4 regions of the Streptomyces sp. NPDC003284 genome follow, and region 2 is predicted to be linked to each of the others. Evidence: riboswitches for the same ligand, from Rfam matches in the RefSeq annotation. Region 2 holds a riboswitch; each other region holds the start of a gene.

Region 1 (4,202 bases), on a different contig from region 2:
CCCTGCGGGTGGTCATCGGCCTCTGCCTCGTCGCGCCGTTCGTGGCGATGCTGTGGGTCGGTTCGTACGCGAAGACCGACCCCACGTTCATCGGCATCCCGTTCTTCTACTGGTACCAGATGCTGTGGGTGATCATCTCCACGGTCCTCACGGTGATCGCCCACCGGCTCTGGCAGCACGACCAGCGCGGGCGCCGCACCGGTGACTCCGCGTCCGCGAAGGGCGGTGCGGCCCGGTGAAGGACGGCGTCAACGGCGTCGCGCTCGGCGTCTTCATCTTCTTCTTCCTGCTCGTCACCGTCATGGGCTTCCTGGCCGCGCGCTGGCGCCGGGCGGACAACGAGCACAGCCTGGACGAGTGGGGCCTGGGCGGCCGCTCCTTCGGCACCTGGATCACCTGGTTCCTGCTCGGCGGCGACCTGTACACCGCCTACACGTTCGTGGCGGTGCCCGCGGCGATCTACGCGACCGGCGCCGCCGGGTTCTTCGCGGTGCCGTACACGATCCTGGTCTACCCGCTGATCTTCACCTTCCTGCCCCGGCTCTGGTCGGTCTCGCACAAGCACGGGTACGTGACGACATCCGACTTCGTGCGCGGCCGGTTCGGCTCCAAGGGCCTGTCGCTGGCGGTGGCGCTCACCGGCATCCTCGCCACCATGCCGTACATCGCGCTCCAGCTCGTCGGCATCCAGGCGGTGCTGGACGTGATGGGCGTGGGCGGCGGCGAGAACACCAACTGGTTCGTGAAGGACCTGCCGCTGCTGATCGCCTTCGGCGTGCTGGCGGCGTACACGTACTCCTCGGGGCTGCGCGCGCCCGCGCTGATCGCGTTCGTGAAGGACGCGCTCATCTACATCGTCATCGCGGTCGCGATCATCTACATCCCGATCAAGCTGGGCGGGTTCGACGACATCTTCGCGGCGGCCTCCGAGAAGTACAGCAAGGCGGGGGCGGGCGGACTGGCACCGGCCTCGGGCGGCCAGTGGACGTACGCCACCCTGGCGCTGGGCTCCGCGCTGGCGCTGTTCATGTATCCGCACTCGATCACCGCCACGCTGTCCTCGCGCAGCCGCGAGGTGATCCGCCGCAACACCACGATCCTGCCGCTGTACTCGCTGATGCTGGGTCTGCTGGCGCTGCTCGGCTTCATGGCGATCGCGGCGGGTGTGAAGGTGCAGAACGGCCAGCTGGCCATCCCGCAGCTGTTCGAGGACATGTTCCCGGACTGGTTCACGGGCATCGCCTTCGCGGCCATCGGCATCGGCGCGCTGGTACCGGCGGCCATCATGTCGATCGCGGCCGCGAACCTGTTCACCCGCAACATCTACAAGGACTTCATCAAGCCGGACGCGACGCCCAAGGAGGAGACCCGGGTCTCCAAGCTGGTCTCGCTGCTGGTGAAGGTGGGCGCGCTGGTCTTCGTGCTGACCATGGACAAGACCGTGGCCATCAACTTCCAGCTGCTCGGCGGCATCTGGATCCTCCAGACCTTCCCGGCCCTGGTCGGCGGCCTGTTCACCCGCTGGTTCCACCGCTGGGCGCTGCTGGCCGGCTGGGCGGTCGGCATGGTCTACGGCACGGTCGCGGCCTACGGGGTCGCCTCGCCGACGCAGAAGCACTTCGGCGGCTCGGCCAAGGAGATCCCGGGCATCGGCGAGATCGGCTACATCGGCATGACGGCGTTCGTGCTGAACGTGGCCGTCGCCGTGGTCCTGACCTTCGTCCTCAGGGCTCTGAAGGCCCCCGACGGCGTCGACGAGACCCGTCCGGAGGACTACACGGCCGACGCCGGGGACGCCGGTGTCTCCGCCGAGCTGCCGCCCGCCACGGCGGGCAGCGCCCACTGAGCGGACGCCCCCTTCGAGGAGGCCGACGCCTTCGACCGGGCCGACGGGCCGCCGGGAGAATCCGGCGGCCCGTCGCCGTGTCCGTGCGGCACACTCGGGGTCATGGACCTCGTGATCAGGCCGGCGCTGCCCGGCGAGTACGCCGCCCTGGGCGAGATCACCGCCGAGGCGTACCTCCGGGACGGCCTGCTGGACTTCGGAGCCGACGACCCGTATCTGGACGTGCTGCGGGACGTCGCCGGGCGGTCGGCGGCCTGCGAGGTGCTGGTGGCCGTGGCGCGGGACGAGGTGCTCGGCGGGATCGCCTTCGTGCCGTCCGGCGGGCCCATGGCGGATATCGCGGGCCCCGGCGAGGCCGAGCTGCGCATGCTCGCGGTCGACCGCGCGGCGCGCGGCCGGGGCGCGGGCGAGGCCCTGGTGCGGGCCTGCGCGGACCGGGCGCGGGCCACCGCGGGCTGTGTGCGCCTGGTGCTGTCCACCCAGCGCACCATGCACACCGCGCACCGCCTCTACGAGCGCCTGGGCTTCGTCCGCACCCCGCGGCGCGACTGGAACCCCCTGCCCCACCTGGACGACATCCGGCTGCTCACCTACGCGTTGACCCTCTGACACCCTCCGCAGTCGACGCGACACAACATATGGGGGTGGCTTCCACACCCGGCACAAGATGTATGCTCATCCTCGCTGTCGTCGCAGGGGAATCCGGTGCGAATCCGGAACTGTCCCGCAACGGTGTACTCGTACGCACATGCCCTTATGGCCGCATACGAGCGTCAGTCCGAGGACCTGCCGACAGTGCGCCCGGCCGTCCGGTCCGGGTGTCTGACGTCCGGGCCTCGCGGAATGGGCCGGTGGACGCGGCGCCGTGCGCGCTCGTGCTGCCGCTCCCTGCCCTCGCCGAGGCTCCGTGCCGAGCGAGGGAGAGCCACACGTGACCATCGCGCCCGCCGATCCGGTCTCAGCCGAGGGCCGCCTGGAGAACGACGGTCCCGGTGCCGCGCTGCTGCGGACCCTGACCGAGCTGACCGCCGACCTCCCCGACGCCGACCCCGGCCGGGTCGCCGCCGCCGCGCTGCGCGGCCGTTCGGCCCGCGCGGACGAGGCGGAGCTGCGGGAGCTGGCCACCGAGGCCGCCGCCGGGCTCATCTCCGAGGACCCCGCCTACTCCCGGCTCGCCGCCCGCCTGCTGACGCTCTCCATCCGGGCCGAGGCCGCCTCCCAGGGCGTCACCTCCTTCACCGAGTCCGTCGCCGTGGGCCACCGGGAGGGACTGATCGCCGACCGGACCGCCGCGTTCACCCGGCTGCACGCGGCCCGCCTGGACGCGCTGGCCGACCCGTCCGCCGACGACCGCTTCGGCTACTTCGGCCTGCGCACCGTGCACAGCCGCTACCTGCTGCGGCACCCGATCACCCGCAAGGTGATCGAGACGCCCCAGCACTTCATGCTGCGGGTGGCCGCCGGTCTCGCCGAGGACGACAGCACCCGGGCCGTCGACGAGGTCGCCGCGCTCTACGGGCTGATGAGCCGCCTGGACTACCTCCCCTCCTCCCCCACGCTCTTCAACTCCGGCACCCGCCACCCGCAGATGTCCTCCTGCTATCTGCTCGACTCCCCCAAGGACGAGCTGGACAGCATCTACGACCGCTACCACCAGGTCGCCCGGCTCTCCAAGCACGCGGGCGGCATCGGTCTGGCCTACTCCCGCATCCGCTCGCGCGGTTCGCTGATCCGCGGCACCAACGGGCACTCCAACGGCATCGTGCCGTTCCTGAAGACCCTCGACGCCTCGGTGGCCGCGGTGAACCAGGGCGGGCGGCGCAAGGGCGCGGCGGCCGTCTACCTGGAGACCTGGCACTCCGACATCGAGGAGTTCCTGGAGCTGCGCGACAACACCGGTGAGGACGCGCGCCGCACCCACAACCTCAACCTGGCGCACTGGGTGCCGGACGAGTTCATGCGCCGGGTCAACGCCGACGCGCAGTGGTCGCTGTTCTCCCCGGCGGACGTGCCGGAGCTGGTGGACCTGTGGGGCGACGAGTTCGACGCGGCCTACCGCAGGGCCGAGGAGGCCGGGCTCGCGCAGAAGACGATGCCCGCCCGCGAGCTGTACGGCCGGATGATGCGCACCCTGGCGCAGACCGGCAACGGCTGGATGACCTTCAAGGACGCCGCCAACCGCACCGCCAACCAGACGGCGGAGCCCGGCCACGTCATCCACTCCTCGAACCTGTGCACGGAGATCCTGGAGGTCACCGACGACGGGGAGACGGCGGTCTGCAACCTCGGCTCGGTCAACCTCGGCGCCTTCGCCGACCCCGAGACGGGTGACCTGGACTGGGAGCGGCTGGACGAG
Region 2 (4,202 bases):
TGGCCAGGTCGTCCATGGCGCACAGCCGGGGCAGCCACCGCTCGCGCTGGGCCGGGTCGCCGTAGCGGTCGATCATCCAGGCGACCATGTTGTGGATGGAGAGGTATCCGGCGATGGCGGGGCAGCCGGAGGCGAGGGTCTCGAAGACGAGGACGCCGTCGGCCCGGCCGAGGCCGGAGCCGCCGGACTCCTCGCGGACGTAGACGCCGCCGAGGCCCAGCCCGGCCGCCTTGCGCAGGACGTCGACCGGGAAGTGCTTGTCGCGGTCCCAGTCCAGGGCGTGCGGTGCCAGGTGGTCCTGGGCGAAGTCGAGGGTGGTCTCCACGAGGGCCTGCTGGTCCTCGGTGAGCAGGGTGTGGGTCATGGTCGCTCAGCCCATCGTGGGAATGGTGAAGCTCGCGCCCTCGCGCAGCCCGGCGGGCCAGCGGGACGTGACGGTCTTGGTACGGGTGTAGAAGCGGACGGCGTCCGGCCCGTGCTGGTTGAGGTCGCCGAAGCCGGACCGCTTCCAGCCGCCGAAGGTGTGGTAGGCGACCGGGACCGGGATGGGCACGTTGACGCCGACCATGCCGGTGTTCACCCGGCGGGTGAAGTCGCGGGCGGTGTCTCCGTCCCGGGTGAAGATGGCCACGCCGTTGCCGAAGGCGTGCTCGCTGGGCAGGCGCAGCGCCTCCTCGTAGTCGGCCGCGCGGACCACGGACAGGACGGGACCGAAGATCTCCTCCTGGTGGATGCGCATGTCGGGGGTGACCCGGTCGAAGAGGGAGGCCCCGGCGAAGAAGCCGTTCTCGTGCCCGGGGAGCACGAAGTCGCGCCCGTCCACGACGAGTTCGGCGCCCTCCTCCACCCCGAGGTCGACATAGGACCGTACGCGCTCCACCGCGTCCCGGGCGACCAGCGGGCCGAAGTCGGCCTCGGGGTCGTCGCTGCGGCCGATGCGCAGGGTGCCGATGCGCTCCTTGAGCCGGGCGACCAGGGCGTCGGCGGTCTCCTCGCCGACCGGCACGGCGACCGAGATGGCCATGCAGCGCTCGCCCGCCGAGCCGTACCCGGCACCGACCAGCGCCTCCACGGCCTGGTCGAGGTCGGCGTCCGGCATCACGATCATGTGGTTCTTGGCGCCGCCGAAGCACTGGGCGCGCTTGCCGTGGGCGGCGGCGGTGGCGTAGACGTGCGCGGCGACCGGGGTGGAGCCGACGAAGCCGAGGGCGGCGACGCGGGGATCCTCCAGCAGGGTGTCGACGGCTTCCCGCGCGCCGTTGACGACATTGAGGACGCCCGGCGGCAGGCCCGCCTCCAAGAAGAGTTCGGCGAGCCGCAGCGGCACCGAGGGTGCCCGCTCGGACGGCTTGAGGACATAGGCGTTTCCGCAGGCCAGGGCGGGGGCGGCCTTCCAGAGCGGGATCATGGCGGGGAAGTTGAACGGGGTGATGCCGGCGACCACGCCGAGCGGCGAGCGCAGCGAGTGCACATCGATGCCGGTGCCCGCGTTGTCGGTGAACTCGCCCTTGAGCAGGTGCGGGATCCCGGCGGCGAACTCGACGACCTCCAGGCCGCGCTGGAGGTCGCCGTGCGCGTCGGCGACGGTCTTGCCGTGCTCGGCGGAGAGCAGCCGGGCCAGGTCGTCCTTCTCCTGCTCGACGAGCTGGAGGAAGCGCAGCATGACCCGGGCGCGGCGCTGCGGGTTCCACTCGCCCCAGGCGCGCTGCGCCTCGGCGGCGACGGTGACCGCCGCCTCGGTCTCGGCCCGGTCCGCCAGCGGTACCCGGGCCTGGACCTCTCCGGTGTTGGGGTCGTACACGTCGCCCTGGGCCCCCGAGGTGCCCGGGACGTTCTCGCCGCCGATGAAGTGGGTCAGTTCCCGTACACCGGCGGGGTGGTTCGGACGGATCATGGGTGCCTGCTCTCGTCAGGTGGGGGTGATCCAGGACGGCGCGCGCGACCGGCGCACGGCCCGCTCATGGACGCGGGCGTGCGCGAGGGCGGTCGGCGCGGAACGCTGAGGACGCCGGACCGTCAGGCCGTCGGGCCGGGGCGGGTGAGGCCGGTGGCGGAATGCGGGGAACCCCCGCGGCGCAGCTCGCCGGGATCGTGGAAACGCACCGGTGCCATGCGTGTCAGCTCCATCCTCGTGGACCACACGGAACATCCCACGGCCGGTATCCTGACTCCCGGATCAGCGCGCGCCGTCCGCCTTCCCGACATCCAGCTCGTCAGTGGCGTCCTGCTCGACGGCGTACTCCCCGGTCACAGTGGCGGGACCGTGCCGGAATCACACCGGCTTCCCTGCACCGCGGGCCTACGTCCCCAGAATATAGTTGGACGTCCTAGTAAATCCAGTGCCACGGCTGGAGCCGTACCGGATTCCCGTCGGAGCGGGGCCCTGCCGGGGCGCCGGCCGGCCGGAGGAGCGTGCTCCCCCGGCCGCCGGGCGGCGGGCAGCCGTCAGAAGGCCGTCCAGGTGAACGCCACCGTGTCCCCGGCGTTCAGCCGGAACTGGCAGCCGCCCACCGGGGTGGGCGTGCCGTTGACGGAGATGTTCCAGTACGCCGAGCCGCCGCCGCTGACGTTCTTGATGCTGTCGACCGCGTAGTCGTCGAACGACGCGTACCAGGCGCCGTCCCAGCCGAAGTGCCGCTTGCGGGCGGCGTCGTCGAGGGCGGCGGTGGGCGTCGGCACGGCGGAGGGGTGGGCGCTCCCGTTCGTCCCGTCGCATCTGTGCGTACCGCCCGTCGCCGTGGTGACGTCGTGGCCGCGCGTCCAGACCTTCCCGTGGAACAGCGGCCCGTCGGGGCCCTGCACGGTCAGCGTCACCCTGACCGGGGTGTTCGTGCCGTGCACGGCGTGCGTGCCCGGTGCGCCGTGGGCCTGGGCGGTGGCCGGCGCGGCGGCCAGGGCCACGCCGAGGGCGACGGAGGCGATGAGCGTACGGCGCAGGGAGGTACGGGAGACGGCTGAGGTGCCGGAGGTGTGTCGCACGGCGGGAGCCTTCCTGGTGTGGGCGGCCCGCAGCCCCGTCGCCGAGCGGACGGAGCGGGCACCGCCGCCGCCTCGGGCGAGACTCTCGGCTTCGCGCTGCAGACCATGACAGGGGAAGCGGTTCACGGCGCGCCCCGGGTGTCCCGACTCGCGGCCCACCGGCCGCACACGGTTGCAGGTCAGCGCCGGAATCCCACCGGCTTCCCCCAGGCACGCGCCCTATGCGGTTGTCGTACACACGGTCCGTCCGCCGAACGCGCGGGCGAACCGCCGTCATCCTAGGGCCGGTCGAGCCCGGCCGGGGGGCGTTTGCCCACTCCTCGTCCGGGCGGGTCGAACGCGTACAGCTCCAGGATGTCCGGCAGCGGGGCCACCCCCGGGCCACCGGCCCGCACCCAGCCGACGATGTCCTCCGTGGCCTCCGGGTCATTGACCAGCCCCAGCCAGACCGGCCGTGCCCCGGCCGCCCGGCCCGCGGCCGACGGCTGCACGACGACCACATTGGCCTGGTCGCACACGTCCAGGCACGCGGAGATCCGCACCGGCACCCCGGCCCGCAGCCGCGCGGTCTGCGCCGCGTGGTCGACTCCGGTCACCTTGGGCGTACCGCAGCAGCAGTCCCGGCAGACCACGACCCGGCACGGCACGGGCACGGGAACCGAAACCGGCTCCGGCTCCGGCTCCGGCCGCACGGACGACGACCGTGCGCGCGGTATGCCGCCGGACGGGTCCTCGGACACCGCGGTACCTCCCTGATCGGCCGACCGTCGCTCACGCCGGGACCGAGTATGCCTGTTCCCCCGGGGCACGAGCCCTCACCGCAGCTCTTCCAGACGGTCCCGTACTTCCTGGGTGTCGTGGCCGCCCATCAGTTCGCGCAGCACGAGGACGCGTTCCAGTGCCTCGACGGCCTCGGGTGAGCGGCCTGCCGCCACCAGGACATCGGCACAGAGCCACAGGAGCTTGGCCTCGTCGTGCCAGTGTTCGAGGTCACACAGAATTCCGCAGGCCCGCCGGAGCAGCCGGAGCGCCTCCTCCCCCTCCGACCTGGAGAGGTGGATCTGGGCGAGCGTGTACAGGGCGTCCGCCCCGCACCTCCGGTCCGTCGTCCCCTCCGCGATGCGCAGCGCCTCACCACAGGCGCGGAGCCCTTCGTCGTACTCCCCGCGGTCGCGGTGGAGGGTACCGATGCCGTTCAGCGCCGCCGCTTCCCCGCTGCGGTC
Region 3 (4,202 bases), on a different contig from region 2:
AGGCGGGCCGGTCGGCGGCGCGCAGCGGCAGCGTCTCGCGCAGCGCGGGCTCGTCGACCTGGATGACCGAAGTGCCCGCCGCCTCCAGGTCGTTCACCTCGTCGCGCAGGGCGAGGGCGACCTGCCGCGCGGTGTCGCCCAGCGGCTGGTCGTCGCGCACGAAGGACCAGGCGAGCATGGTCACCGGTCCGGTGAGCATGCCCTTGACCGGCCGGTCGGAGAGCGACTGCGCGTACGTCGTCCAGCGCACCGTCATCGGCTCGGGGCGGGAGATGTCACCGGCCAGGATCGGCGGGCGGACATAGCGGGTGCCGTACGACTGGACCCAGCCGTGCTGGGTGGCGAGGTAGCCGGTGAGCTGCTCGGCGAAGTACTGCACCATGTCGTTGCGTTCGGCCTCGCCGTGCACCAGGACGTCCAGGCCGGTCTTCTCCTGGAAGGAGATCACCTCCTGGATCTCGGCCCTGATGCGCTCCTCGTACTCGGCCGTGCCGGTCCGGCCGGCCCGCAGGTCGGCGCGGGCGGTGCGCAGTTGGGGGGTCTGCGGGAAGGAGCCGACGGTGGTGGTGGGCAGCAGCGGCAGTCCGAGCCGGGCGCGCTGGGCGGTGACCCGCTCGGCGTACGGCTGCCCGCGGCGGGCGTCCGTCTCGGTGACGGCGGCGGCGCGGGCGCGCACGGCCGGGTCGTGGGTGAGCGGGGACTGCTCGCGGGAGGCCAGGTCGGCGCGGTTGGCGGCGAGTTCGGCGGCGATGGTGTCGGTGCCCCGGGCGAGGCCCTTGGCGAGGGTGACGACCTCGGCCGTCTTCTGCCGCGCGAAGGCCAGCCAGCGCAGGATCTGCGGGTCGATGTCCCGCTCCGGCGCGGTGTCCAGGGGCACATGGAGCAGGGAGCAGGACGCGGAGACGTCGACGCGGTCGGCCAGGCCCAGCAGGGTGCCGAGCACGGACAGCGAGTGCGCGAGGTCGTTGACCCAGATGTTGCGGCCGTCCACGACACCGGCGACCAGCCGCTTGCCGGGCAGTCCGCCGGCCGCGGCGAGCGCGTCCAGGTTGGCCGCCGCGGGCCCGGTGAAGTCCAGCGCGAGTCCGTCGACGGGGGCCTTGGCCAGTACCGGCAGGGCCTCGCCGAGGCGGTCGAAGTAGGACGCGACCAGCAGCCGGGGCCGGTCGGTGAGGGCGCCGAGGTCGCGGTAGGCGCGCCCGGCGGCGTTCAGCTCGGCCGGGGTCCGGTCCTGCACCAGCGCGGGCTCGTCGAGCTGCACCCACTCGGCGCCCGCCGCGCGCAGGTCGGCCAGCACCTCGGCGTACACCGGCAGCAGCCGGTCCAGCAGCGTGATCGGGTCGAAGTCGGCGGCCACGCCCGGCGCGGGCTTGGCCAGCAGCAGGTAGGTGACGGGGCCGACGAGGACCGGACGGGCCGTCAGACCGAGCGCGAGGGCCTCCTTCAGCTCGGCGACCTGCTTGGCGGAGTCCGCCGTGAACACCGTGTCCGGGCCCAACTCCGGCACCAGATAGTGGTAGTTGGTGTCGAACCACTTGGTCATCTCCAGCGGAGCGACGTCCTGGGTGCCGCGCGCCATCGCGAAGTAGCCGTCCAGCGCGTCGGCGGCCACGGCGTCCCGGTGCCGGGCCGGGATCGCGCCCACCATGACGGTGGTGTCCAGCACGTGGTCGTAGTACGAGAAGTCGCCGGTCGGGACCTCGCCGACACCGGCCTCGGCCAGCGACTGCCAGGTGGCGCGGCGCAGTTCGGCGGCGGTGGCCCGGAGGGCGTCGGCGTCGACACGGCCCTTCCAGTAGCCCTCGACGGCCTTCTTCAGTTCCCGGTCCGGTCCCTGGCGGGGGTGGCCGTACACGGTGGCCCGTGCTGCCGCGGCTGCGGACGTGGTGGTCACGGAGATCTCCTTCGCGAGATGAATCCCTGAGATCCCGGGGACGGGACGAGAGCGCGAAGGGTCACGGCACCGGACGGCGACGGCGTGCGGCCGTCCGTCCGATGTGTGCGCCGACCCGCCCTCGAGGTCACCGGGATGTCCGCGCGCGAGTGGTTCACGCGCGGGCAGTTGGCAGGTCTTCGGACTCGCGGGCCCGTCCTCGCCGTACCGATCCGACCAGATCCGTACGAGGGGGACACCTACTGGCCGTCGCTTCCCAGGCCCCGTCCGGGGCCCAGTGCGTATGACGGCGGTCGTTCCCGCTCACCGCTGCGGGGCAGTCCCGGATTCTCACCGGGTTCCCTCTTGCGACGCATCCCGCCTGGCGGACGGGGCGAACCAGCTGCACGGCACACCCTACGGGTCGGTTCCCGGCGACGGGGGATCACGTCCACCATGCGGATGTCGCGCTGAGACGCGTGGACCACCCCGGCGGGCCGCGCCTCTCATGGCTTTGGGCTACAGTGTTTAAGTGATTGCCTAAAAACCTTAGGGAAAACTCGACGACTCTCAGGCAGCAGGCAACAAGCAGTACCTCAGGCAGTCAGGCAGTCAGGCAGTACAGGAACCGGAGCGGCCCCCATGAACCCCCCGTACGACCGGATCACCACCCCCGTCACCGCGGACCTCCTGCGCGGCTTCCTCGATCTGGAGGAGACCGCGCACGGACTGCTGCCGCACCGGCTGCCCGCCCGCGCCCGCCGCCAGATCCCCGACGCGCAGCTCGCCATGGCCGAGTCCCAGCCCTCGGGCGTACGGCTGGTCTTCCGCACCCGCGCCACGGACATCGCACTGGACACGCTCCCCACCAAGCGCCGCTACGCCGGTGCCCCGGCCCCCGCGGACGGCGTGTACGACCTGCTGGCCGACGGCCGGCTCGTCGCGCAGGCGACGGTGCCCGGCGGCAACGTCCGTGTCATCACCGACATGGTCACCCAGGCGGCCGAACTGCGGGAGGGGCCCGCGGGCACCGCCCGCTTCACCGGCCTGCCCGAGGGCGACAAGGACATCGAGATCTGGCTCCCGCACACGGAGACCACCGAGCTGATCGCCCTGCGCACCGACGCCCCCGTGGAACCGGTGGCGGACCGCGGGCGCCGGGTGTGGCTGCACCACGGCAGCTCCATCAGCCACGGCTCGAACGCCACCCATCCGACCGGCACCTGGACCGCCCTGGCCGCCGCCGGGGGCGAGGTGGACCTGGTCAACCTGGGCTTCGGCGGCGGCGCGCTGCTCGACCCGTTCACCGCCCGCGCGATGCGCGACACCCCGGCCGACCTGATCAGCGTCAAGATCGGCATCAACATCGTCAACGGCGACGTGATGCGGCTGCGCGCCTTCGGTCCCGCGGTGCACGGCTTCCTCGACACGGTCCGCGAGGGCCATCCGGCCGCACCGCTGCTGGTCGTCTCGCCCCTGCTGTGCCCGGTCCAGGAGGACACGCCCGGCCCCCTGATGCCCGACTTCTCCGACGGCACCCTGCGGTTCCGGGCCACCGGCGACCCGGCCGAACGCGCCGCCGGACGCCTCACGCTCACCGTGATCCGCGCCGAGCTGGCCCGGATCGTCGCCGAGCGGCAGGCCGACGACCCGCACCTGTACCACCTCGACGGCCGTGAGCTGTACGGCGAGCGGGACCACGCCGAGTTCCCGCTGCCCGACGAGATCCACCCCGGCCCGGCGGCCCACCACCGCATCGCCCACCACTTCACCCGGCTCGCCTTCGGCGCGGGCGGCCCGTTCGCGGCCGCGGCCGGGTGACCGGGTGACCGGGCACCGGCGTCCGTCCGCGCGGTTCCGGGCTCGCGGTGGTCAGTCGGTGCCCGCACCCGTCCCCGTACCCGCACCCGTCCCTGTTCGCGGCGGGAGCTGGACGGTCATGACCAGATGGCAGGTCCCGGTGCCGGACCCGCGGTAGGTGTGCGGGACATCGCCGCGGAAGGCGGCCGTCTGCCCGGCGGCGACGGGGTGTTCGGTGCCGTCGACGACGAGGACCATCCGGCCGCGGGTCACACTGACGGTCTCCATGACCCCGGCCTGGTGCGGATGGCTCGGGTACTCCTCGCCGGGTTCGAGCCGCCAGCGCCAGACCTCGACCGGCGCGGCTCCCGGGGTGGTGAGCATCAGCCGCGCCTCGCCGCCGTGCTCGCCGGACCACAGCGGAGCGACGTCCTCGGCGGCCACGACGCGCACCCGCTCCTCGCCCGGCCCCTCCACCAGCGCGGAGACCGGGACACCGAGGGTGTCGGCCAGCCGGACCAGGGTGGCG
Region 4 (4,202 bases), on a different contig from region 2:
GCCGCTCACCGTGCCCGTGCTGCTCCGGCTGACCGAGACCTTCGGCATCGACCCGGGCTTCTTCTCCGAGCGCGACACCACCCGGCTGGTGGCCGACCTGCGCGAGGCGCTGGCCGGGGAGATCGCCGAGTCCCGGGTCACCGCGGCCGATCTCGCCGACCTCGCCTCCCGGACGCCCGCCGTGGCCCGGGTGCTGCTGGACCTCGGCCGCCGCAACCAGGAGCTGTCCGAGCGGCTGGCCGGTGCCACCGACGGCCGGGACGGCGCGCGCACCCCCGTCTCCTCACCGCACGAGGAGGTACGGGACTTCTTCTACCGGCGGCGCAACTACCTGCACGCCACCGACCTCGCCGCCGAGGACCTGGCCGCGCGGACCGGGGTCCGGCCGGGCGAGACGACCGCCGCCCTCACCGCCCGGCTCGCCGCCTCCCACGGCGTCCACCTGGCCGCCGAGACCGGCGACCGGCTGCACCACTACGACGAGAGCACCCGCACCCTGCACCTGTCCCCGCGGCTGCGCCCCGGCCGCCGCGCCTTCCGCATGGCCACCCAGCTCGCCCTGCTGGAACACGGCGACGACTTCGCCCGGCTGGCCGCCGAGGACTTCGCCCCCGGCACCCCGGCCCACGGCCTGACCCGCATCGGCATCGCCCACTACTTCGCCGCCGCGCTGATCCTCCCGTACACCGCGTTCCACGCGGCGGCCGAGGAGGCCCGCTACGACATCGAACGCCTCACCGACCACTACGGAGTCGGCTACGAGACCGTCTGCCACCGGCTGAGCACCCTCCAGCGGCCCCGGCTGCTCGGCGTCCCCTTCTCCTTCGTCCGCGTCGACCGGGCCGGCAACATGTCCAAGCGCCAGTCGGCCACCGACTTCCACTTCTCCCGGGGCGGCGGCACCTGCCCGCTGTGGAACGTGTACGAGGCGTTCGCCGTGCCCGGCCGCATCCATGTGCAGATCGCCGCCATGCCCGACGGGCGCCGCTACCTGTGGACCGCCCGCGCGGTCACCCGGCACCGCGGCGGCTGGGGCGAGCCCGGCCGGGTCTACGCCATCGGCCTCGGCTGCGAGATCCGCCACGCCCACCGCCTCGTGTACTCCGAGGGCCTGGACCTCGGCAACACCGCGGCGGCCACCCCCATCGGCATGGGCTGCCGCGTCTGCGAACGCCTCGACTGCTCGCAGCGGGCCGCGCCACCGCTCGGCCGCCCGCTGCTCATCGACCACCACAGCAGCACCTTCGTGCCCTATCCGGTCACGGGCGCCGGGCCGCTCACGTAGGCCGGGGCCAGGTCCGGGGCGGGGGCCGGGGAAATCCTCTGGCACGGTGGCGTGAGCGGGGCGGAGACTCCTCCCATGGCTGACATGGACGCGTTCCGGGAAGCGGTCCTCGCGTGGGCGTCGGGCGGACCCGGCGGTCCCGCGCGCGAACTGGCCGCGCTGCCGCCCGTCCGGACCGCCGTCCTGCTCGAAGGGCCGAGCGACGCGGCGGCGGTCGACGCGCTGGCCGCCCTGCACGGCCGGGACCTGGCGGCCGAGGGCGTCTGCGTGCTGCCGATGGGCGGTGTCACCAACGTCGGGCGCTTCGCCCGCCTCCTCGGCCCCACCGGTCTCGGCCTGCGCCTCACCGGACTGTGCGACGAGGGGGAGCGCCGCTACTACGCCCGTGCCCTCGCCCCGGCCGGTGCGGCACCGGACGCGTACTTCGTGTGCGCGGCGGACCTGGAGGACGAACTCGTCCGGGCCCTGGGCACCGCCCGCGTCGAGGAGCTGATCCGGGACGAGGGCGACCTGCGCGCCCTGCGGACCTTCGGGAACCAGCCCGCGCAGCGCGAGCGCACCGCGCAGCAGCGGCTGCGGCGCTTCCTCGGCACCAAGAAGGGCCGCAAGATCCACTACGGCCGGGTCCTCGTGGAGGCCCTCGCACCGGGGCACGTACCGGCGCCGCTCGCCGCCCTGCTCGCCGGAGTGTGACCGCCGGGCACCCGGGCGGGCGGCGCTCCGCCCGACCCCTCGTGAATTCCCCTACCGAATAGGGGGGTTCGCGGCGGCCGTAGGGGGGTCCGGGGAACGGGGCCCGCTGCTATACATGGACCACCAGTGCCTGCGAAGCGGGGAAGCCGGTGAGAATCCGGCACGGTCCCGCCACTGTGACCGGGGAGAGATCCCCGGAAGTCAGATTGCCGCCCGCAGGTGTCACGACGAGGCCCACGAGGATGGTGCTGATGCGTTACGGGAATCTCCCGCATGCCGAGACAGGGCGCCGCACGCTTTCGGCGCCGGGTTTCTCCATCCTCGCCTAGCCCCGTCGGGGGCCTATTCCGGCGTGCCCGCGCGCACGCGTTCCACGGTGACCGCACGCGAAGCGACCGCCCCGGCGGCCGTTTCCGCGCCCGTCCCGTGCCGCGTGGCCCGCACACCGCCCCTCCGACACCGCCGATTCCGCGTGCGTGAGCATCCGGGGATGGGAAGAGAAGAAGTGACAAAGATCGTTCTCTGGCGTCCGATGTACGACTCCTCGGGCGCCGAAAGACTGCGCGGCCTCGGCGCCGAAGTCGTCGTCGTGGATTCCTCGGAGGAATCCGAGGTGACGGCGGCGGTGGCCGACGCCGACGCGCTGTGGGTGCGCTATCCCGAGAAGGTCAGCCGCCGGATACTCGCGGCGGCCCCCCGGCTCACCGTCGTCTCCACCTCCGGATTCGGCACCGACAACGTCGATATCGAGGCGGCCACCGAATACGGGATCCTCGTCGTCAACCAGCTCGGTTTCGGCCGGATTCCGGTCAGCGAACACATCGTCATGCTGATCCTGGCCACGCTCAAACAGCTCAACTGGGCCGACCCGGCCACCCGCGACGGCTCCGCCTGGCGGCAGCGCAGCGATCTCAGCCTCCACGAACTGCACGGCAGGACGGTGGGCGTCGTCGGACTCGGCTACGTCGGCGCCGAGACCGCCCGGAAGCTGACCACCGGATTCGGCGCGGACGTACTCGCCTACGACCCGTACGCCGACCCCCGCATCGCCCATCTGGTCGGCGCCGAACTCGTCCCCGATCTGGACGAGTTGCTGTCCCGGTCCACGATCCTCGCGCTCGCACCCGCCCTGACCGCGACCTCGCGGGAGCTGATCGGAGCCGACCAGCTCGCCCGGCTGCCGCGCGGCTCCTTCGTCGTCAACTGCTCCCGCGGCGGCGTCCTCGACACCGAGGCGCTGGTCGCCGCGCTGGAGAGCGGCCATGTCGCGGCGGCCGGACTCGACGTCGTCGAACCGGAGCCGCTGCCCGCCGGGCACCCGCTGCTCAGCCACCCGCGCGTCATCCTCACCCCGCACACCGCCGGACTGACCGCCGAGACCATCGTGCGGATGACCGACTCCGCGGTCACCCAGCTCGGGACGGCGCTGCGCGGCGACCTCCCCGCCGCACCGGTCAACCGCGCCGCCTGGGACGGCGACCGCTCGCGCCGCAGGACCGTGCTCCCGTAGACCGCCGCGCACGGACCCAGGAACTCCCCAGGAAGGACGCCCAGTGGCTCACACCCGCACCACACCGGCAGACACCCCCCTCGGCGACGGTTTCCATCTGTACGACACCACCCTCCGCGACGGCGCGCAGCGCGAGGGGATCTCCTACTCCGTCGCGGAGAAGCTCACCACCGCCCGCACCCTGGACGCCCTGGGCGTCGGCTTCATCGAGGGCGGCTGGCCGGGCGCACTGCCCAAGGACACCGCTTTCTTCGCCCGCGCGGCGGAGGAACTGCACCTGAAGCACGCCGCGTTGGTCGCCTTCGGCAGCACCCGCAAGCCGGGCCGCAGCGCCGAGCAGGACCCGCAGGTACGGGCCCTGCTCGACTCCCGGGCCCCGGTGATCACCCTGGTCGCCAAGTCCGACCGGCGGCACATCGAACGGGCGCTGCGCACGGACGTGGCGGAGAACTGCGCGATGGTCCGGGACACTGTGCGCCTCCTGGTGGCCGAGGGCCGCCGGGTCTTCCTCGACGCCGAGCACTTCTTCGACGGCTACGCCGCCGACCCCGCCACCGCGCTGCGGGTGCTGGACGCCGCCATGGGCGCGGGCGCCGACGTCGCCGTCCTGTGCGACACCAACGGCGGCCAGCTCCCCGGCCGGCTCGCCGAGACCGTCGGCGAGGTCGCCGCCCGCACCGGGTTCCGTATCGGCATCCACTGCCAGGACGACAC

What was found. A riboswitch is a leader RNA that binds a small molecule or an ion and turns the genes downstream of it on or off. The one in region 2 is predicted to bind cobalamin.
Region 1: it holds a riboswitch for cobalamin, as region 2 does, so the genes downstream of both, ACWDYF_RS23490 (ribonucleoside-diphosphate reductase subunit alpha) here and ACWDYF_RS17120 (CoA-acylating methylmalonate-semialdehyde dehydrogenase) in region 2, are expected to answer to the same signal.
Region 3: it holds a riboswitch for cobalamin, as region 2 does, so the genes downstream of both, metE (5-methyltetrahydropteroyltriglutamate--homocysteine S-methyltransferase) here and ACWDYF_RS17120 (CoA-acylating methylmalonate-semialdehyde dehydrogenase) in region 2, are expected to answer to the same signal.
Region 4: it holds a riboswitch for cobalamin, as region 2 does, so the genes downstream of both, ACWDYF_RS02365 (NAD(P)-dependent oxidoreductase) here and ACWDYF_RS17120 (CoA-acylating methylmalonate-semialdehyde dehydrogenase) in region 2, are expected to answer to the same signal.

Annotation. Positions count from the first base shown of each region.
Region 1 is NZ_JBSFSI010000011.1:193,548-197,749, forward strand. It holds gene ACWDYF_RS23475 (DUF3311 domain-containing protein) at 1-239, shown strand, start outside; gene mctP (monocarboxylate uptake permease MctP) at 236-1,846, shown strand; gene ACWDYF_RS23485 (GNAT family N-acetyltransferase) at 1,949-2,455, shown strand; cobalamin riboswitch at 2,518-2,654, shown strand; gene ACWDYF_RS23490 (ribonucleoside-diphosphate reductase subunit alpha) at 2,778-4,202, shown strand, end outside.
Region 2 is NZ_JBSFSI010000007.1:84,143-88,344, forward strand. It holds gene ACWDYF_RS17115 (acyl-CoA dehydrogenase family protein) at 1-364, opposite strand, end outside; gene ACWDYF_RS17120 (CoA-acylating methylmalonate-semialdehyde dehydrogenase) at 371-1,894, opposite strand; cobalamin riboswitch at 2,138-2,335, opposite strand; gene ACWDYF_RS17125 (DUF4430 domain-containing protein) at 2,446-2,979, opposite strand; cobalamin riboswitch at 3,116-3,186, opposite strand; gene ACWDYF_RS17130 (hypothetical protein) at 3,258-3,671, opposite strand; gene ACWDYF_RS17135 (AfsR/SARP family transcriptional regulator) at 3,795-4,202, opposite strand, start outside.
Region 3 is NZ_JBSFSI010000004.1:420,764-424,965, reverse strand. It holds gene metE (5-methyltetrahydropteroyltriglutamate--homocysteine S-methyltransferase) at 1-1,894, opposite strand, end outside; cobalamin riboswitch at 2,048-2,292, opposite strand; gene ACWDYF_RS11840 (SGNH/GDSL hydrolase family protein) at 2,516-3,694, shown strand; gene ACWDYF_RS11835 (helix-turn-helix domain-containing protein) at 3,746-4,202, opposite strand, start outside.
Region 4 is NZ_JBSFSI010000001.1:519,454-523,655, forward strand. It holds gene ACWDYF_RS02355 (short-chain fatty acyl-CoA regulator family protein) at 1-1,285, shown strand, start outside; gene ACWDYF_RS02360 (TOPRIM nucleotidyl transferase/hydrolase domain-containing protein) at 1,361-1,978, shown strand; adenosylcobalamin (AdoCbl) riboswitch at 2,093-2,237, shown strand; gene ACWDYF_RS02365 (NAD(P)-dependent oxidoreductase) at 2,484-3,488, shown strand; gene cimA (citramalate synthase) at 3,532-4,202, shown strand, end outside.